Regions from separate parts of the Rhizobium sp. TRM95796 genome, predicted to be linked through region 1. Evidence: riboswitches for the same ligand, from Rfam matches in the RefSeq annotation. Region 1 holds a riboswitch; each other region holds the start of a gene.
What was found. A riboswitch is a leader RNA that binds a small molecule or an ion and turns the genes downstream of it on or off. The one in region 1 is predicted to bind cobalamin.
Positions count from the first base shown of each region.

Region 1 (6,857 bases):
ACGCGCTGATGAAGAGGCTCGGAGACAAGGCTTTGCCGGAAACGCTGATCAGCCAGCACCTCGCGGCGGCATGGCCGGAGGTGCGGACGGGCCTCACCGCGCCCACGGCCCGATCGCTGGCGCGCGCCGCCGTCACGCGCATGTTGCGGATCTACGCGGCTGCTTGCGGCCAGAACTGATCGATGCGACGGCGGACGCATGCGCGAGTCCGCCCGGCGGTTTCGGTCCCGACATGCGCGAACCCCAAAGCCTAAGCCGCCATCGCGGGGCCGATGCGAATGGTAACGCCCGCAGGTCGAGATCGATCGTTCCGAATGAACGACGACTCTGCAATCAGCGCGGAGCAGACACGAGCCTGAGCAATTCATCCACGGAGCGGGGCAAGTCGCCATCGCTCGGCAGCAGCCCCAGGTCTTTCAAACCGCTGGCGACCTGGAATATGTTGGGCAGCCGCAAACCACTGCGCTCGCAGAAATCGGCCTGGCCGAACACGGCGTCGGGCGCGCCCTCCATCAGCACCCTGCCCGCGGCGAAGACCGCGACACGGTCGGCAAGGGCGTAGGCGACATCCATGTCATGCGTGGCGAGAACGACGGCGATACCCTTTGCCGCCAACATATCGAGCGTTCTCGTCAGATCTTCCACCCCCCTCGGATCGAGCCCGGCGGTGGGTTCGTCGAGAAGCAGAACCGACGGCGACATGGCGAGAATCCCCGCGATCGCCACTCGCTTCCGCTGGCCAAAACTCAACATGTGCGTCGGACGATGCGACAGGTCCGAAATTTCCATCGCGTCCAGAGCATTTGAGACCCGGAGCCGGGCCTCGTCGACCGACAGGCCGAGATTAAGGGGCCCGAAGGAGACGTCCTCGAAGACCGTGGCGGCGAACAATTGATCATCGGGATCCTGCAGGACCAGCCCGACCTGTGATCTGAGCAGCGTCAGGCCTTTGCGGTCATAGGCGACGGGCTCGCCATTCAACAGGACCTCGCCTGCGGAGGGTTTGAACGAGCCATTGAGGAGCGACATGAGACTCGATTTTCCAGCGCCGTTGGCTCCCAGGATGACGAGCTTCTGCCGCCGCACGATGCGGAGCGAGACGTCATCCAGCGCGCGCGTGCCATCCTCGTACCTGAACCCGATTTTCCGAGCTTCGAGTATCATCCTATCCACCGTGACAAGGCGTAGAAAACCAGAAGAATCATGCCGATCACCAGCAGTCTGATGCGCGACGCGGGTTTCTCCACGGAGATAAAATCCAGCCGGCCCGTATAGCCCCTGGCGGCCAAGCCCGTCTCCATGCGCCGAGCGCGCGCGAAGACGCGCGGCAGCAGAGACGCGAGCAACAGCCCGTTCGATTTCAGCATGCGCCGTTTTCCTGTGTAACCCAGTCGAGCATCGAGCGATTGCCGACCGGCGTTCAGACAATCCAGCAAGACCCAGATGATCCGGAACATCACCATGGCGATATCGGATATTTCCGCGTTCAAGCCCTTCCGCTGCAAGAGTTGAAGAATGCTCGGAAGCGGCGTGGTGAGCGCGAGAAACAGCAAACAGCAAACACAGGCGCTGCTTCTGAGAGCGACGAAACAGGCTTGGCCAATTCCCTCGTCGGAAACCAGCGCGATGTGAGGGACGTATCCGACCACCGTCACGGAAAAAAGCTGCGCCACGCCGCCGGTTGCGATGAAGAGCAGCGGGATCCGCGCCGCGGCGGCTATGTCGCGCCAAGCTATACCGGCGCCGAAATGCGTCAGCGCCAGCATCGCCAGGAGCACGGCGGCCTGTGTGGACCATCCCGCCGACAAGAGCGAAAGAGCCATGACGCCCAATGAGAGAAAGAGCTTCTCGCCAGCGGCGTGACGCCGCCAGCGATTGGTCTGCGCACAGCGATCGATCGCGCGCATGACTCAGTGCGAATCGGAACGCTTGGCCGGCGATGTGCGGCGTCCGAAATAGAACCCGATCAACCCGGCGCCGATCGCAGCCTGCAAGGCAAACAACAGGCTTTCGATTTCGCCGCTCGGCGGTTCCCAAAGCGGCGTAGCCCATGGCTGATAATCGGGTCGGATTTGCGTGATGACCGCTTCGGCCTCGCCATCGGAGCCGCCGAATTCGGCGTCTCCGCCGTGATGGATGACGAGCGGCAGAATTGCCAGGACGATGACGGCCAGCAGGAGCCAGAGATTACGTTTCAGCATGATCAGGCCTTCGCGTTCAGGATATTGAGTGCATTCATCTCGCCGCGGCTGTAGCGCTGCAGGAGATTGTACACGATCACGGTCAGCAGACCCTCGCTGATGGCGAGCGGCACCTGGGTCAGCGCGAAAATGCCGAGAAACTTCGCCGCGGCGCCCGCCATGCCGGAGACCGGATCGGGAAACGCCAGCGCAAGCTGCAGCGACGTCGTCACATAGGTGGCGAGATCGCCGAGCGTCGCGGCCAGAAAAATCGCGATCGCGCCGCTGAATCCTGCTCCGGACACCCCTTTGAAGATGCCATAGGCGACGAAGGGACCGACAATGGCCATGGAGAATATGTTGGCGCCCAGCGTGGTCAGGCCGCCATGGGCGAGAAGAAGCGCCTGGAACAACAGGACGATCGTCCCAAGAACCGTCGTCACCGTTGGCCCGAACAGCGACGCCGCAAGCCCGGTGCCTGTCGGATGGGAGCAACTGCCCGTCACAGACGGGATTTTCAAAGCCGACAGGATGAACACATAAGCGCCCGAAGCCGCCATCAACAGTTTGATCTCGGGCTTTTCCCGGACGAGCTTTACAATGCGCCTCGCCCCATAGATCACGAATGGCGCGGACACCACGCCCCAGCCAACCGCATGCGCGGCCGGCAAATATCCTTCCATAATATGCATAACACGCCCTCAACCACGCCCACCGCGCAGCTTGATAAAGTCGCCACGGAATGTCGTGGCCCAGCGATGGCAGGTATCCTGGCTCGCGGGTCATGGCTCGATCCGCCTTATCAGCCGACAAGCAGCCAATGGCATAATGGATGTCGCTCACCGCTCACAGTTGCGGGGGCAGCCACGGTCTCGGCCCCTGATGGGTAGTCCTCACCGTGTTCCCTTTTGATCCACCCTTCTTCAAGTCAGGCGGAACCATCCCGGAAATCACTATGCTCGACTCGTCGAAAACACAATATCTAAACGTCAGCAGAATGAATGCGGGCCTGCGCGAGCCGTCTGGAAACGCGCGACATTCCACACCGCTTCCCGAAAGCGGGCGGTAACACGAGTGAACTGCGTCGGGGCAACGGCGCGTCTAGCCGGCGACGGCTCGATCACGCGACGGGCCCCGCCGGTCCATATGGTGCGCAAGCTCTTCGACGTGTTCGATGGCCAGCATGATCGTCTCGACACTCACCGGATTGGGCATATTGCCGAGATGAGGAGCCGTCATGGTCCAGCGAGCGAGGTCCTCGATCTCCGCCTTGGTCGGCTCGCTCATGCCGAGATCGCCGAGCGAGGTGGCGAGACCGATCGAACCGTTGAATGCGACGAGCGATTGGAGTTCGCCCCGGCGGCCTTCGGCCGCGAGTTGCACCAGCGCGCCCCAGGCGACATGCTGGCCGTGGATCGCGTCCTTGGCGCCCCTGGCTTTCACCAGGCCGCGGGTGAGGCTGTGGGCCAGCGACAGCCCCCCGTTTTCGAAGCCGAGGCCGCTCATCAGGATCGTCGCCTCGATCGTGTCTTCGAGGGCTTGGGTCATTCTGCCCGCGTCGAGATCCACCATCGCGGTCTGCGCAGAGCGGCGCAGCGTCTGATAGCAGGCGTCGGCGATAACCGCGGCCGAGACGAGCGGTCTCGTGCCGAAGGGTGTGACGCCCGAGCCGTTCAGGCAGCCTTCAGCCTCGAATTTCTTGGCGACGGCGTCGCCGATTCCGGCCAGCAGGAAGTGCCGCGGCGCCCGCGCGATGAGGGTCGTATCGACGATCACGGCTTCCGGAGAACGGGCGAGACGATCGACCGAGATCATCACGTGATGATCGTCATACATGGCGATGGCGCTGCTGGTCGGGCTGTCGTTGGAGGCGATGGTCGGCACGGTGATCACGTCAAGGCCGAGCTTGCGCGCCAGTCCCTTGGCGGCGTCGAGCGATTTTCCGCCGCCGATGCCGATCGCAAGTGAAGGACGTTGACCTGACAGCGCCGCTTCCAGCGCGTCGATGGCGGGATAGGTGATCTCGCCGGAAAACGGCAGGACGATCGGCGTCAGCCCTTCCGCCGCCAGAAGCGTCTCGAGTCGATCCTTGAGAAGATCGAGCACGAAGGCGTCGGCGATGATCGCCGGATTGGTCCCGAACGGCCTGGCAAGGCGGCCGAGCTCGTCCAGCGCGCCCGGACCCTGAAGATAACGATGCGGTCCGCCGAAGATCCTGAGGCTCACTTGACCAACTCCATCAGCCGATCGACTCCGAGCCCGTTCTGGCCATAATGCCGGCGGGCGGCGGCGAGTTTGGTGAACACGTCTTCATAGCCGAGCGCCACGCCGTCGGGGTCGACATAGACATAACCGCCGGTGACATGAAACAGCGTGATCATCTCGCCGACATCCTCCGGCACGACCAGCGTATGCGTTTCGCCCGGCGGCTCGAAGGCGTAGCTCATCGGCGTCGCCTCCCAGTCATGTTCGAGATAGCGCCAGCGCCCCCGCAGCGTGAAGGCGTGAACCGGGCCGCTGTGACGATGCCGCGACAGCACGCCCGCTTTTCGAACCCGGAGCAAATTGACGTAATAGCCCTGGCTCACAGACAGCACGAGCGGCCGGAACGAGACGCCCTCGGCCTGCGGGATCCAGAGGCGCTCGTCAGCGTCGAGGTCGAGGCCGTCGCCCAGGAATATGTCCGACATCATTCCGAAGGGTTGCGGCTGGCGATAGGCGATCTTGCTCGCATCCATGCGGGCTTCAGGGCGGGGCGTGTCGAGGTTCGCGGTCATGGCGTCGCTCCTCAATCGAGCGGGAAGGCGTCGGATGGAGCCCCCCAGGAACAATAGCCGCCGTCGACCGGCAGCGTGATCGCGGTGATGAACTTGGCCTTGTCGGAGGCCAGGAACACCATGGCCTCGGCGATGTCTTCGGCCGTGCCCATCTTGCCCATCGGCGTACGGCGACGAATGCGCTTCTCGTCGATCTTGCCTTCGGCGATGAGCTTTTCGGTGAGCGGCGTCATCATGTAGCCGGGCGCCACCGCGTTGACGCGAACATTGTGAGGACCCCATTCGCAACCCAGCACCTGGGTCAACATGCCGATGCCGGCCTTGGCGGCGGAATAGGCGGTGCGGACCGGAAGGCCCATCAGCCCGGCGATGGAATTGAGATTGAGGATCACGCCGGAGCGTCGCGCGATCATCGACGGCGCCACGGTCTTGGAGACGAGGTAGGTGCCGGTCAGATGCACGTCTATCAGACGCTGCCAGTGACTGAGCGTCTGATCCACCGTGGGCGTGAAACTGTCGGGCATGCCTGCATTGTTGACGAGAATATCGATGCGTCCGAAGCGGGCGAGCACCGTCTCCACCATCGCCTTGACCGCCTCTTCGCTGGAGACGTCGCCGCTCACGGCGAAATGCTTCTCGCCCAGCGCCGAGGCGGCCGCTTCGGCGGCCTCAAGGCGCAGGTCGTTGATGACGACGGTCGCGCCCTCGCGCGCAAACGCGGCGGCGGTGGCGAGGCCGAGGCCGCTCGCGGCGCCGGTGACCAGAGCGATCCGGTTTTCGAGTTGCATGACCGCCTCCTCACTTGCCGTCGACGATGGCGCGGATGAAACGCGGCGTGTCGACGCCGTATTTCGCCTCGAGATATTCCTGTGATCCGCATTCGAAGAAACTGTCTTCGAGGCCGATCTTGACGAGCGGCTTGACCATGCCGGCCTCGTAAAGCGCCTCGACGACCAGCGACGTCAATCCGCCCGAGGTCTTGTGGTTTTCGGCGACGATCAGGCGGTCGAAGCGGCGCGCAAAGTCAAGAACGCCCGCCTTGTCGAAGGGCTTGATGGTGGAGACATGCAAGACGCCGGCGTCGACGCCCTGCGCCTGCGCGGCTTTGGCGGCGTCCAATCCCCGCGCCGACATATAGCCGGTAGAGATGATCCCGACATCGCGGCCCGGCCTGAGCACCTTGGCCTTGCCGAGTTCGAAGCGATAGTCGGCGTCGAGTTCGACGGGCACCTTGCCGCGCAGATTGCGGACATAGACCGTGCCGGGAATGTCGGCGACGGCGCGCACCACCTGCTTGAGTTCGGTGGCGTCGCAGGGGTCGATGATGGTGAGATCGGCGATCCCGCGCATCATGTTGAGGTCTTCGGTCGCCTGATGCGTTGCGCCATAGCCGTTGACCAGCCCCGGCATGCCGGCGAAGATCTTTACATTGGCCATGGAATGGGCGCAGGCGATCGCCACGAAATCATAGGCGCGGCGGGTGATGAACACCGAATAGGTGGTGCAATAGGCGATCTTGCCGGTCTTCGCGAGCCCGGCAGCCATCATGATTAGGTTCTGCTCGGCCATGCCGACATTGAAGAACCTCATGGGATGAGCGTCGCGAAACGGCAGGATATCGCTATAGCGGCCCATGTCGGCGGTCAGCCCGACGATCTCCGGCCGCTCGCGCGCCAGGTCCGCCAGCGTATTGCCGAACGGGGCGAGTTCGGTGACCTTGCCGGCGACGTCGACGATTTCGCCCATGCCGCGCGTGCGGCCGCTCACGGTCTGTGTCTCAGCCATGTTCTCTCTCCAGTTCGTCGATCAGCGCGGTCCATTCGGAATTGTCGATGCGCACGAAATGCGCCCGGTCGCGGGCCATGATGGTGGGCACGCCCGCGCCCGGCGTGGTGCGTTG
Region 1 is NZ_JAOXHE010000009.1:217,868-224,724, forward strand. Features, by position in the region: gene OCK01_RS19375 (D-tagatose-bisphosphate aldolase, class II, non-catalytic subunit) at 1-179, shown strand, start outside; gene OCK01_RS19380 (energy-coupling factor ABC transporter ATP-binding protein) at 334-1,164, opposite strand; gene cbiQ (cobalt ECF transporter T component CbiQ) at 1,161-1,907, opposite strand; gene OCK01_RS19390 (energy-coupling factor ABC transporter substrate-binding protein) at 1,911-2,201, opposite strand; gene OCK01_RS19395 (energy-coupling factor ABC transporter permease) at 2,204-2,872, opposite strand; cobalamin riboswitch at 2,923-3,138, opposite strand; gene OCK01_RS19400 (glycerol dehydrogenase) at 3,282-4,406, opposite strand; gene OCK01_RS19405 (2,4'-dihydroxyacetophenone dioxygenase family protein) at 4,403-4,957, opposite strand; gene OCK01_RS19410 (SDR family NAD(P)-dependent oxidoreductase) at 4,969-5,745, opposite strand; gene OCK01_RS19415 (transketolase family protein) at 5,756-6,742, opposite strand; gene OCK01_RS19420 (transketolase) at 6,735-6,857, opposite strand, start outside.

Region 2 (6,857 bases), on a different contig from region 1:
CCCTCAAGGGGCAGGCCGCCGTGGCGCAGGTGGTCCTCAACCGGGTGCGCAACCCGGCTTTCCCCAACACGATCTGCGGCGTGGTCTATCAGAACGAGGACTGGCGCAATCGCTGCCAGTTCTCCTTCGCCTGTGATCGCATTCCGGACATCATCTGGTCGCGTTCGCGCCTGGAGGCCGCCAAGGAAGTGGCGCTCGCCGTGACGGCCGGCAAAATCTACCTCAAGGAAGTCGGCGATTCGACCCATTATCACGCCGTCTATGTCAGGCCGAACTGGGCGCGCACCATGAAGCGGGTCAGCCGCATCGGTCTTCACATATTCTACAGAACCTATCGCGGCGGCTGGGTCTGATAGGCTTTCGGGCCGCGGCAATTGCGCGCAAAGTTTCCAAAACCCGCTGACTTGTCTGTAACATCCTGAATTTTCAGGTTAAAAATACATGAATGCCGAGCGCGGGCTCGCCTTGACTCCCAAAAAGGTCGAAACTATGGTGCACGCGGCTTGAGAGCGGGGGTCTCCAGTTTGGAACTTGCCAATTTTCAGCCTTGCGCGAGCAGATATGCTGGGTTAATGCCCCTGCCCGTGAGGAGGCGAGAATGGAAACCGACCGCCAGGACAGTCTGGAAGCGCGCATGGAGAAACTCCACAAGGAGTTGGGACACGCGCAAGGCAGCCCCGAGGAGGCAGCGAGAGCGGCCAGCGACAATGACCGGAAAGGTTATTCGCAGGCGCTGAAAATCTCCTCTGAGTTCATTGCGGCCGTCATCGTCGGCGCGATGCTGGGCTATCTTCTGGATCTGGTCCTGCCCACCAAGCCGTGGGGGTTGGTCATTTTTCTGCTCCTGGGATTTTGCGCGGGCATCCTCAATGTCCTCAGAGTGGTGGGCGTGGTGACCGCGCCGCATCCGGTGGACAGGATCGGGGAAGCCCGCAACAAGGACAAGAGGCCGAAGCCCTGAGGCGCGGCCGTGATGAAAACGAGAGAGAACAAACGTGGCGACCAGCGATAAGGTAGATCCGATCCATCAGTTCCATATTGTCCCGCTCTGGGAGAATGTGGGCGGCACCGGCTTTCACTTTACCAATTCCGCTCTCTTCATGGTGTTGACAGTCGTCGTTGCGACGCTGTTCTTCGTCTGGGCGTCCGCCCCGCGCGCCATCGTGCCGGGCCGCATGCAGTCGATCGCCGAACTGGCCTATGAATTCGTCGCCAAGATGCTGAAGGACTCGACGGGTAAGGAAGGCATGAAGTTCTTCCCCTTCGTGTTTTCGCTGTTCCTGTTCGTGCTGGTGTCCAACCTGTTTGGCATGGTGCCCGGCTTCTTCACCGTCGGCAGCCAGATCATCGTCACCTTCGCTCTGGCGCTGCTCGTGATCCTGGTCGTGGTGCTCTATGGTCTCTACAAGCACGGCCTCCACTTCTTCGGTCTGTTCGTCCCGTCGGGCGTGCCGATGCTCGTCGTTCCCCTGGTGACCATGATCGAGGTCGTGTCATTCCTGTCGCGCCCCGTCAGCCTCTCGGTTCGTCTCTTTGCGAACCTGCTCGCCGGCCACATCACGCTCAAGGTCTTCGCCGGTTTCGTGGTCTCGCTCGGCGTGCTCGGCCCGATCGGCATCGTCGGCGCCATCCTGCCGCTGCTGATGACCATCGGTCTCACCGGTCTCGAATTCCTGGTCGCCTTCCTGCAGGCCTATGTGTTTGCGGTTCTGACCTGCATGTATCTCAACGACGCGGTTCATCCGGGCCACTAAGGTCGTGAGTAGAGTTCGGCGTCGGTTGACACTGACCGGCGCTCCTGATTAACAGCCACCAAACGAAAACACTGAAGGAGTTCTACAATGGAAGCTGAAGCAGCAAAGTACATCGGCGCCGGTATCGCTTGCCTCGGAATGGGCGGCGCAGCCCTCGGCCTCGGCAACATTTTCGGCAACTACCTCGCCGGCGCGCTTCGCAACCCGTCTGCAGCCGACGGCCAGTTCGGCCGCCTGATTTTCGGCTTCGCCGTGACGGAAGCTCTGGGCATCTTCTCGCTGCTCGTCGCTCTTCTCGCTCTCTTCGGCTGATCGGCGTCTCAAAAAACCATCGGGCCATGGCGTTCGGCCGTGGCCCGTTTTTTGATACCGTATCCTTGCCCTGGAGGAAGGAATGTTTGTGACGACAGCCTATGTTCTGTCCGCCACGGCGGTGGAAGGGGCAGTGCAGTCGACGGAAGCCGAAGTGCACACCGAAACCGGTGTTCCGCACGACGCCGGCCACGCCGATGTGTTCCCTCCCTTCGACGCGACCCAATATCCATCGCAGCTTCTCTGGCTGGCGGTTACCTTCGGCGCCTTCTATTTCCTGGTGTCGAAGCTGATTACTCCTCGCATCGGTTCGATCATCGAGACCCGTGAAGCCCGCATCGCCGGCGATCTCGCCGAGGCGCGGCGGATGAAGGACGAAGCCGACGCCGCAGTCGCCAAATACGAGCAGGAACTCGCCGCAGCTCGCGCAAAGGCGCAGGGCATCGCAGCCGAAGCTCGTGACGCCGCCAAAGTGAAGTCGGACGCCGAGCGCCAGCAGCTCGAAGCCGATCTCGCCAGGAAGATCTCGGAAGCAGAGGCCAGCATTGCCGCCATCAAGGCGACTGCGCTGGGCGAAGTCTCCACCGTGGCGCAGGACGCCGCAGCGGAGATCGTCAACCGGCTCACCGGCGTTTCCGTCAACTCGGGCGAAGCCGCTGACGCGGTCAACGCCGTGAAAGGCTGAGGAGGCTCGTAATGGATGCAACATTTTGGGCGCAGATCTGGGCGCAAGTCGCGCTTCTGATCTTCCTCGGGGTGATCATTTACCTCAAGGTTCCCGGCATGGTCACCCGCGCGCTCGATTCGCGCGCGGAGAAGATCGCATCTGAACTGAATTCGGCCAAAAAACTGCGCGACGAAGCGCAGGCCCTGTTGGCCGAATACCAGAAGAAGCGCGCCGCCGCCGAAGCGGAAGCCGCCGAAATCGTCGCCGCCGCAAAGCGGGAAGCCGATGCTCTGGCCGAGGAGGCCAAGCAGAAGACCGCCGATTACGTGGCTCGCCGCACTCTGATGTCCGAACAGAAGATCAAGCAGGCGGAAGCCGAAGCTGTGGCCGCTGTTCGTTCCGCCGCCGTCGACCTCGCGGTCGCCGCTGCGGAAAAGTTGATCGCCGGCAAGACCGACGCCTCGCTCTCCAACGCGCTGTTCAACGACGCGGTGGGCGAAGTGAAGTCCCGGCTCAACTGAGCGCGTCTCGGAGCCTCGATTGAAGAACCCGCCGCGAGGCGGGTTTTTTATGGGCGCTGTCGCGTTTCAGGCGGGCGGTACCGGTTTCATCGCAATTTCGCGATAGAGCCGCAACACATGCGACTCCTCCGGCCAGCGTTCCGAAAAGATGAGCCGGTCGAGCGGCATCCGGTCACGCCAACCCTTGGTTTCGAGTTCCGGCTTTCTGTAGAGCTCCGACACATGGCCGACGCAGAGATAGGCGACGATTTCAACGCTGTCGGGTATGCCCAGCAACGCGGCCAGGCGGCGATGGTCGAAGATGCTCACCCAGCCGACGCCGATGCCCTCCGCCCGTGCGGCCAGCCAGAAATTTTGCACTGCGCAGACAGTCGAATAGATGTCCATGTCGGGATGATGCGTGCGGCCGAGCACGAACTCGCCGCCGCGCTTGCGGTCGCAGGTGATGCAGATGTTGAGCGGGGCTTTGAGTATCCCCTCCAGCTTGAGCGCCCGGTACTTCTTCTTGACGTCGCCCTCCAACCGGTCGGCGGCTTCGTTGTTGGCCTCCTCGAACAATCGGTGGACGGCGCGGCGATTGGCTTCCTCGCGGATCAGGATGAAATTCCACGGCTGTGTCAGCCCCACCGAAGGGGCGGCATGGGCAGCCGCCAGCAGTCGGTCGAGCAGCGTCGTATCGATCGGATCGGCAAGAAACTCGTTGCGGACGTCGCGCCGCGTATGGATGGCGCGGTAGACCGCGTCTTTGTCGGCATCGGAAAACGGACCCACGGCCGTGAGGTCGCGATGAGCGGCGCCAAGCATGTTACCCCCTGCGTCTGGCGTGCCCGCTGCGCCGTCCTCGCGCGTCGGGCTATGTCGTCCGGTCGGTCTTCTGGCTCGGTTTCATCTGCCGCTTCGCCTTCCCGGTCTCCCAGTGGCGTCTCGAAGCGGCATCCGCCTTACAGCGCTGGGCGCGCGCCGGTTTCGCACCGGCTTCCCGATTCTCCCGCGCGAGCGGGCGCCGGACGATAATGATGTAGCTGAAATAGTGTCCCCGCGGCAATCCATCCCGCGACAAGAACTAGTCCTTCCGCAGCGGGCGAAAGCTCATGCGGTGGAGGGGGCAGGGGCCGAGTTCGATGATGGCGCGGCGGTGCACGACGGTGGCGTAGCCCGCATGCTTCTCGAAGCCGTAGCCCGGATGAGAATGCGCCGCCGCCTCCATCATCCGGTCGCGGGTGACTTTGGCGACGATCGACGCCGCGGCGATCGAGACCGAGCGGGAATCGCCCTTGACGAAGGCCTTGCCGGGGCAGGGCAGGCCGGGGGGAACGTCGCGGCCGTCGATGACTGCGAAATCGGGCCGCCTGTACAGAGAAAGGGTCGCCCGCCGCATGGCTTCGAGGCTCGCCTTGCGAATGTCCGTCCGGTCGATTCCCAAGGCGCTGACCGAGGCGATGGCGACCTCGGCGCTTCCCAGGATCTCCGCATAGAGCCTCTCGCGTTCGGAGAGCGAGAGTTGTTTGGAGTCGTTCAGGCCGGTCGGAATACGGGCGCGGTCGAGCACAACCGCGCAAGCGACCACGGGTCCCGCGAGCGGTCCGCGGCCGACCTCGTCGAGGCCGACGATGCGGTCGTAGCCGTCGCGCATCAACGCTTCCTCGATCGCGAAAGTCGGGGCGACGTCTTCAAACAAGAAAGGTAGGGAATCGGCGGGACGCGTCATGCGGGGTTTGTGGCATATCCCGCCGATTCCCCGCAAGTCCCGGATCGAGGGCGGCGGCCCGGGATGCTTGCGGGCGCCATCCGTCGTTGCGGTTCGACGGAGGGCGCTGGTCGACGCTGGGTCCGGCTTCAGGGACATGCCGGGCCCAGCATCCGATACTGAGAACTAGAGGAGGCTCAGTTGCACCCCATAGCCGGACGGAGGCACGAAGAGATCGGTGTTCAGCTGAATGCCGCGCCGCCTGAGATCGAGCTTCTTGGCGGCGAGTTCGAACCTCCGATGCAGTTGCCAGGCATAGGGACCGGCGCCCTTCATGCGTTTGCCGAATTCGGCGTCGTAGTCCTTTCCGCCGCGCATGGAGCGCACCAGGTTCATCACGTGCCGGTAGCGATCCGGATAGTTGCGCAGCAGCCAATCGCGAAACAACGGGCTGACTTCGAAGGGCAGGCGCAGCAGGATGTAATTGGCTTCCCTGGCCCCGGCGGCGGCCGCGGCGTCGAGAATGCGTTCGAGTTCGTGATCGTTGAGCGCCGGGATCATCGGCGCGGCCAGCACGGCTGTGGGAACGCCCGCTTCGGTCAAGGCCCGGATCGCCTCCAGTCGCCGCGTCGGGGTCGAGGCGCGCGGCTCCATCAGCCGGGCGAGCTTGCGATCGAGCGTCGTCACCGACAGCGCGACTTTCGCCAAGCCCTTTTCGGCCATCTTCGACAGCAGGTCGATATCGCGCATCACCAAGGCCGACTTGGTCACGATCGAGACCGGATGATTGGCCGTCGACAGGACTTCGAGGATCTGCCGCATGATGCGCCATTCCTTTTCGATCGGCTGATAGGGGTCGGTATTGGTGCCGATGGCGATCGTCTTCGGTTTGTAGCCGGGCTTCGACAGCTCCCGTTCGAGAAGCCGCGCCGCATCCGGCTTGGCGAAGAGTTTGGCCTCGAAATCAAGGCCCGCCGACAGGCCCATATAGTCGTGGCTCGGCCGGGCGAAGCAATAGACGCAGCCATGCTCGCAGCCCCGATAGGGATTGATCGAGCGGTCGAACGGCACGTCGGGGCTGTCGTTGCGCGTGATGATGCTGCGCGGCTTCTCGACCTGAACCTCGGTGCGGAACGGCTCCAGGCTTTCGAGCGTCTGCCAGCCGTCGTCCAGCGCCTCGCGCTCCTTCGACTCGAAACGGCCCGCCGGATTGAGGCCCGCGCCGCGGCCGCGACGGCGGTCGATGTCGATCCTCACACCGCTTTCCTTGAGCAGTCCATCGGCAAGCTCCGCCGTGTTGGCAGGCTGGAAGGCAGCCTGCCGCGAAAGGGACAGATTGATCATTGGGCTTCTCCGGCGCGGTCAGCTGACCGCCTGATGACAATTTTCCTATCGTGAAAAGGAGAACAATGCAAGAACAAAATGCGGCTGGCAATCGCGCGCGGCTTTCGGTAAAGCTAGGCCATGCTGACGGTGATGTTGGAATGCGAGAACAGCGAGCCAGAGCTCGCCTATACCCTCTCCGTGCTCGTTTCGGGCGCGGTCGACGGCGTCGTCAGCGAAGTCATCGTGCTCGACAGGGGGTCGCAGGATGGCACCGCCCGGCTCGCCGACGCCGCGGGCTGCAAATATCTGCAGAGCTGGACGCTTTCCGACACCGTGCGTCGCGCGCGAGGCGAGTGGTTGCTCTTCCTCGAACCCGGCGCCCGGCCGCAAAATGGTTGGGTTGAGGAAGTGCTGGAATATGCCGCGATCGGCGGAAAGGCGGCCCGGTTTTCGGCCTCGCGTCGCCATCGTCAACCCTGGTTCCGGCGCATCGCGCAACCAGGCAAGCCATTCGAATACGGTCTTCTGGTGCAGAAGCGCGATTTGCTCGCCGCGCTGGACGCGGGCGTCGATTTGGCGCGGTTCGCCCG
Region 2 is NZ_JAOXHE010000005.1:130,737-137,593, forward strand. Features, by position in the region: gene OCK01_RS11995 (cell wall hydrolase) at 1-353, shown strand, start outside; gene OCK01_RS12000 (AtpZ/AtpI family protein) at 599-961, shown strand; gene OCK01_RS12005 (F0F1 ATP synthase subunit A) at 996-1,754, shown strand; gene OCK01_RS12010 (F0F1 ATP synthase subunit C) at 1,842-2,066, shown strand; gene OCK01_RS12015 (F0F1 ATP synthase subunit B) at 2,149-2,751, shown strand; gene OCK01_RS12020 (F0F1 ATP synthase subunit B) at 2,763-3,254, shown strand; gene bluB (5,6-dimethylbenzimidazole synthase) at 3,321-4,058, opposite strand; cobalamin riboswitch at 4,101-4,277, opposite strand; gene OCK01_RS12030 (ribonuclease HII) at 4,318-4,962, opposite strand; gene OCK01_RS12035 (PA0069 family radical SAM protein) at 5,128-6,285, opposite strand; gene OCK01_RS12040 (glycosyl transferase) at 6,406-6,857, shown strand, end outside.
Region 2: linked by a shared signal. The riboswitch ahead of bluB (5,6-dimethylbenzimidazole synthase) and the one ahead of OCK01_RS19395 (energy-coupling factor ABC transporter permease) in region 1 are both predicted to bind cobalamin.

Region 3 (6,857 bases), on a different contig from region 1:
ATCGCGAGATCCCGGAAGCCGAACGCCGCAAGCTGTCGCTGTTCTGCAATGTGCGCGCCTCCGCCGTCATCCAGGCGCTGGACGTCGCCTCGATCTATGACGTTCCGATCGCCTATCACAAGGAAGGCCTCGACGACGAAGTGCTGGCCGCCTTCGGCATCGAGCCCGCGCCGCAGCCGCGCATGGACGCCTGGGAAGAAGTCTCCCGCCGCATCCACAATCCGGAAGGCGAAGTCACCATCGCCATCGTCGGCAAATATACCGGCCTCAAGGACGCTTATAAGTCGCTGATCGAGTCGCTCTATCACGGCGGCATCGCCAACCAGGTGAAGGTGAACCTGGAATGGATCGAATCCGAAGTGTTCGAGAAGGAAGATCCGGCGCCCTATCTTGAAAAGGTCCACGGCATCCTGGTGCCGGGCGGCTTCGGCGAGCGTGGGTCTGAAGGCAAGATCCGGGCGGCGCAATTCGCCCGCGAGCGCAAGGTGCCCTATTTCGGCATCTGCTTCGGGATGCAGATGGCGGTGGTGGAAGCCGCCCGCAATCTCGCCGGCATCGAGCATGCGTCCTCGACGGAATTCGGCAAGACCAATGAACCGGTGGTCGGCCTTATGACCGAATGGGTCAAGGGCAACGAGCTTCAGAAGCGCTCGGCGTCGGGCGATCTCGGCGGCACGATGCGCCTCGGCGCCTATCGCGCCGCTCTCAAGAAGGGCACCAAGATCGCCGACATCTACGGTTCGACCGAGATTTCCGAGCGTCATCGCCATCGCTATGAAGTGAATGTCGACTACAAGGATCGTCTGGAAAACTGCGGTCTGGTGTTCTCCGGCATGTCGCCGGACGGCGTGCTGCCTGAGACGGTTGAATATCCCGATCATCCCTGGTTCATCGGCGTGCAGTATCACCCCGAGCTCAAGAGCCGGCCTTTCGAGCCGCATCCGCTGTTTGCGAGCTTCGTCGAAGCGGCGTTGGTGCAGAGCCGCCTGGTCTGATCGTCCAAGAGCAGAATTCAAAAAGGCCCGGAAGCGACGCTTCCGGGCCTTTCGTTTTGCATCAGGCGTAGGCGCCCTTGCGCAGGACCTTGTCCTTGGCGCGCACAGCGTAACCGGCCTGCGGCGCATGCAAGTCATAGGCGCCGTCGCTCGGATCGAGCGCGACTTTGGCGTGGGCGGCGAAATTGGGATCGTCGAGCGCCTCGCGGGCCAGCGCGACGAGATCGGCCTTGCCTTCGGTCAGCAAGGCTTCGGCCTCGCGCGCTTCGGTGATGAGGCCGACGGCGGCGGTGGGAATGTCCGATTCAGTGCGGATGCGGGCGGCGAGATCGGCCTGGTAGAGCGGGCCGGGCTTGATCGACGCGCCGTCGAAGCCGCCTGAGGAGACGTCGATCACATCGACGCCGCGCGCCTCGAGTTCGCGGGCGAGCACGATGCTGTCCTCGATCGTCCAGCCGTCCGGATGCCAGTCGGTGGCGGAGATGCGGCAGAACAGCGGCTTGGACGCCGGCCAGGCGGCGCGGACGGCCTGGGCCAGTTCGAGCAGCAGGCGCATGCGGTTTTCGCGCGAGCCGCCATACTCGTCCGTGCGCTTGTTGGCGAGCGGCGAAAGGAACTGGTTGAGAAGATAGCCGTGCGCGGCGTGGATCTCGACCACGTCGAAGCCGGCTTCCTCGGCCCGGCCGACGGCGGCGACATAGGCTTCCTTGAAGCTCTGGATGTCCTCCAGCGTCATTTCGCGCGGCGTCTTGTAGCCGCGTGCGGACTCGGAATGGATGACCGGGCTCGGCGCGATCGGCTCCCAATCCTCGTAACCGATCGACAGCTTGTCTTCGTCCCTGACCTCGGGACGGAACGGCACGGGAGACGAGGCCTTGCGACCGGCATGGGCCAATTGAATGGCGGCGGCTGCGCCCTGGCTATGGATGAAGGCGACGATGCGTTCGAGCGGCGTGATCTGGAAATCCGACCACAGGCCAAGATCGGCGTAGGAGATGCGCCCCTCGGGCGAAACGGCGGTCGCCTCGACCATGACCAAGCCGAAACCGCCGATGGCGAAGCGGGCGAGATGGGCGAAATGCCAGTCGTTGGCCGCGCCGTCGATGGCCGTATATTGGCACATCGGAGCAACCATGAGGCGGTTCTTGAGCGTCAGACCGCGCGCCTGGAAAGGAGAAAAAAGCATGCTCATCGGAAGATCCTTGTAAAGCTCCGCGCCCCTTTCGGTCCGAGACCACAGCGCGGCTCCCGGCATATCGGCGCCATGGTCGAAGAATGCAAGGCGCTTAAATGTGGACGCGGTCGGATTTTATCCGCGCCGAGCAAGACAATGTCGCAAACGAACTCGCCGTGTCGCATGAGCCGTGGTGATATCCGGACATCGAGGCGCCTCGCGGTCTAGGCCAAGGGGTTAAATGGGAAGCCGGTGTTCGAACCCGGCGCTGCCCCCGCAACGGTAAAGACGCTGAATTCGCGACGGGAGCCACTGGGCCATAGGCCTGGGAAGGAGATCGCGAAAGTCCTGGAAGGGACGGCGTCTGAGCCCGGACACCAACCTCGACGACATAACCCGACTGATCGCGGTGGGCGATCAAAGGAAGACCGGCGGATCGTCCGCGCTTTCGCGCGCGGCGTTTGGCGGTATTCCGCGCGCGTCCACCATGCCCAGCCCTTGAATTGACGAGGATCGACCATGGATATTCGCGCCGACATGCTCTCCAGACTCCGCGCCCGCAAACCCGGTTACAGCCTGGACCAACCCTTTTATATCGATCCCGACTATTTCAAGCTCGATCTCGAAGAGATCTGGTATCGCGACTGGCTTTTCATCGGCCATGATTGCGAATTGACCACGACCGGCGCCTATATGACCGTGCAGGTCGGCGCCTATCCGGTGGTGATCGTGCGCGGCGAAGACGGCCGCATCAACGCCTTCCACAATTCCTGTCGCCATCGCGGCAGCCGCGTCTGCACCAAGGAGCGGGGACAGTCCAACAAGCTCGTCTGTCCCTATCACCAGTGGACCTATGAGCTCGACGGCTCGCTGGCCTTCGCGCGCCAGATGGGCGAGAATTTCGACACGACCAATTTCGGCCTGAAGCCGGTGGCCTGCGAAACGGCGGGCGGCTACATCTTCATCTGTCTCGCCGACCAGCCGATGGATTTCGCGCCGTTCCGGGCGATGATGGAGCCCTATTTCCTGCCGCACCGGCTGCGCGACGCCAAAGTGGCCTTCGAGAGCACGATCATCGAAAAGGGCAACTGGAAGCTCGTCTGGGAAAACAACCGCGAATGCTACCATTGCGCCGGCAATCATCCCGAACTCTGCAAGACCTATCCGGAAGCGCCGACCGCTTCGGGCGTCAGCGGCGCAGAGGATGATCCGGAGATCACCGAACATTGGGCGAAGTGCGAAAACATCGGTCTGCCCAGCAAATTTGTGATCGACACCGACGGCCAGTACCGCACTGCGCGCATGCCGCTGCTCCGCGACGCCGTCAGCTACACGATCTCCGGCCGCAAGGCGGTGCAGATGCGACTGTCCGACAATGTCAACATGGACCGGATCGGAACGCTGCTGCTGTTCCATTATCCCACCACCTGGAACCATGTGCTGAGCGACCACGCGATCAGCTTCCGCGTCATGCCGATCAGCGCCACGGAAACGGCGGTCACCACCAAATGGCTGGTGCACAAGGATGCGGTGGAAGGCATCGATTATCGTCTCGACGAATTGACGCATGTCTGGACCGAGACCAACGACCAGGACCGCCAGATCGTCGAGGAAAACGCCTTTGGCATTCACTCGCCGGCCTATGAGCCCGGCCCCTATTCGGAAATGCATGAGGGCGGCGTGGCGCAATTCGTGGACTGGTATTCGAGCTTCATGGAAAAGCGGCTGACGGATGCGGGCAAGCCCGCGCTGCGGTCCGTGGCCTGATCGGAGGACGCGCGCGATGATGCTGATGGGCGCAACGCCGACCCCGCTTCCGCTCGACGAGCTGAAGCCCTGGAATTCCGCAAGGCAGATGCTGGTCTGCACTGGCGTCACCGACGAGGCGCCGGAGGTGAAGACCTTCACCTTTGCGGTTGAAGGCGGCGGCTGGTTTCGCTACCAGCCCGGCCAATTCATCACGGTCGAGTTGCGCGCCGAGGGCGGCGATCTGCACCGCACCTACACCATCTCGTCATCGCCTTCGCGCCCCTACGCCATTTCGATCACGGTGAAGGCGCAGCCCAACAGCGTCGGCACGCGCTGGATGTTCGAGAATGTGAAGCCGGGTTCGCGCGTCCGGGCTTACGGTCCAAGCGGCCATTTCACGCTGGGGCGGGATCTCGGGCGGAAATTCCTGTTCGTCTCGGCCGGCTCCGGCGTGACGCCGATGATGTCGATGCTGCGCTGGCTCGCCGATTGCGCTCCAGGCACGGATGTCGTCTTCGTCAACAGCGCCCGGCGACCGGAAGAGATCATCTTCCGGGAGGAGCTCGAACTGCTCGCCACGCGGATGCCGAATCTCAAGCTGGCTTTCCTGCCGGAGCATCGTTCCGGAGCCGCGCCCTGGGCGGGGCTGATGGGGCGCATCGACATGCGCAAGCTCGAAATGCTCGCGCCTGATTTCCTGAAGCGCGACATTTTCTGCTGCGGGCCGGATCCGTTCATGAAGCTGGTCAGCGACATGGTGCGCGGCGAAGGCTATGACATGAACCGCTATCACCAGGAAAGCTTTGGCGCGGCGGCTGTGACCGACATCGCCCAGAAGCCGGCCAATGACGATGGCGAAGCGTCGGTTCGCGACGAGACGGCGCTGGACGTCGCCTTTGTCGGCACGGGCGAGACGGCGTCCTGCCAGCCGGGCCAGACCATTCTGCAGGGCGCGCGCTCGGTGGGCGTGCGCATTCCGGCGGCTTGCGAGTCGGGCCTGTGCGGCACCTGCAAGGTGAAGAAGCGGGCCGGCGAGGTGGCGATGAGCCACAATGGCGGCATCAGCGAGGCCGAGATCGCCGAGGGCTTTGTGCTCGCCTGCTGTTCGCGGCCATTGAGCCGGGTCGAAATAGAGGCCTGAGCCGCTTCAAAGATAGCCCGCCGCCTGGAGACGCTCCCATGTCCAGGCGGCACCGGCCGCTGCGATCGCCAGCGACAGCGGCGATACGACCCAGGCGCGATACCAGCGCCGGCTGCGGGTCCAGAAGCCGACCAGCAGGATATAAAGGCCGATCACGGCCATCTGCCCAAACTCCACACCGAGATTGAAGCCGATCAGCGCCGGGACAAGATCGGCGGATACGGGCGCCGCCTCGCGCAGCGCGCCGGCAAAACCCATGCCGTGCAACAGGCCGAAGGCGAAGACGATCAGCGGGCGCCGGGCCGTTGCCCGCGGCTGGGCGAGGTTTTCGACCGCCACATAGGCGATCGACACGGCGATCATAATTTCCACCAGGCTCGACGGCGGGCGAATGACGGACCTCATAGTCAGCGCCAGAGTAATGGAATGGGCGAGCGTGAAGGCGCTGGCTTGCCACAACAACGGACCGAGACGCGGCGCGTAGAGGCACAGCGCCAGGATGAACAGGATGTGATCGAGCCCGAGCGGCAGCACATGGGTGAAGCCGAGGCGGATGTAATCCGCCACCGTTTCTGCGAGCCCTTTTTCCTTCGCCGCCGTGAGTGAGAAGGGCAGGCTCGCCGCATCGCCGTCCACCCAGAGGAGAGACGGCTCGGTCCGACCGGGACGATGGATGGAGAGCGAATAGGCGGTGGCGACGAGATCGAATCGCCAGGTCGCATCCGTCGCCTCGGCCGGCAGAAGGCCCTCGGCGAGAATCTCGATAACGGCGGGGCGATCCTTGTCTTCGGCCTCGTGGCGAACCACACCGAGCAGCCTCGTTTGCGATGGATGGCCGCCGACCGCGAGGCTGATGGCGGCTTCGAGCGCCGGGCGATAGGCGTCGATGTCGGCGCGGCGTTCGACGTCCGGCATCCGTGCGGCGAGACGGGCGATGAGGGCGGAAGGCGGCGTGGCGATCAGCGCCCGCCATCGGCCTTCGGTCGAGATGTCCAGGCGAACGCGGGTCGTGCCGATTTCATGTGCGGAGAGGTGAGACGCGCCGATCATCAGCGTCAGGAAGATCAGGAGGAGGCGGATCATGGCGTCATGCTCCGCCAATCGAAGATGAAGGAAGCCCAGCGGCTTTCCCAATCGCAGGAGGAAAAGAAGCCGGCGCGGTTGATGGTGACCGCCATGACTCCCCAGAGACCGGGGCCGGGGAGAGGGACGGCGAAGCCGCCGTCTGCGTTGCTGCGCGCTTTCAGGTCGAGCCTCGAATCGCCCTTGCGATAGAGGCGCACCAGCGCGCCGGCGACCGGTTCTCCTCGTGACAGAAGCCTGCCGCCGACGACGCCGCTCTTCGCATTCGGAAGCGTCGAGAGCGTGATCTCGAACGCCCAGTCCTGCGCTGCGGCCGACAAATGGCCCGCATCGGCTCCGCCGATCGCGCTTTTGGCGTAGCGATAGAAGCATTCGCGGAACGGTCCCGGCTCGCTCCAGCCGCCTTGCGCCTCGATCGCTTCTCTGAGGCCGTAGGCGTCGGCATAGCGGTGGAAATCGGCGAGCGACAGCTCGACCGATGCGCCGCCGCCGACATAGACGAGCAGCCCCGTGGCCGGAGACGGAACAACGACGATGCCGGCGGGAACCTCGCCCGCGCCGCCCGTCACTCTGCTGACGCCGCCCGGATACAGGAATTCGAACCGGTCGACGCCTCGAGCCGGCCGCGGCAGCGGGTCGCCGATGAAACGCTCGCCGACCGCGAGGCCGACGGGCATGACCTTGCCGGCGAGCGGTTTCGTCTCATGCGGCTCCA
Region 3 is NZ_JAOXHE010000014.1:20,324-27,180, reverse strand. Features, by position in the region: gene OCK01_RS23710 (CTP synthase) at 1-995, shown strand, start outside; gene OCK01_RS23705 (NADH:flavin oxidoreductase/NADH oxidase) at 1,057-2,187, opposite strand; cobalamin riboswitch at 2,363-2,570, shown strand; gene OCK01_RS23700 (aromatic ring-hydroxylating oxygenase subunit alpha) at 2,689-3,936, shown strand; gene OCK01_RS23695 (hybrid-cluster NAD(P)-dependent oxidoreductase) at 3,953-5,059, shown strand; gene OCK01_RS23690 (HupE/UreJ family protein) at 5,066-6,142, opposite strand; gene OCK01_RS23685 (DUF4198 domain-containing protein) at 6,139-6,857, opposite strand, start outside.
Region 3: linked by a shared signal. The riboswitch ahead of OCK01_RS23700 (aromatic ring-hydroxylating oxygenase subunit alpha) and the one ahead of OCK01_RS19395 (energy-coupling factor ABC transporter permease) in region 1 are both predicted to bind cobalamin.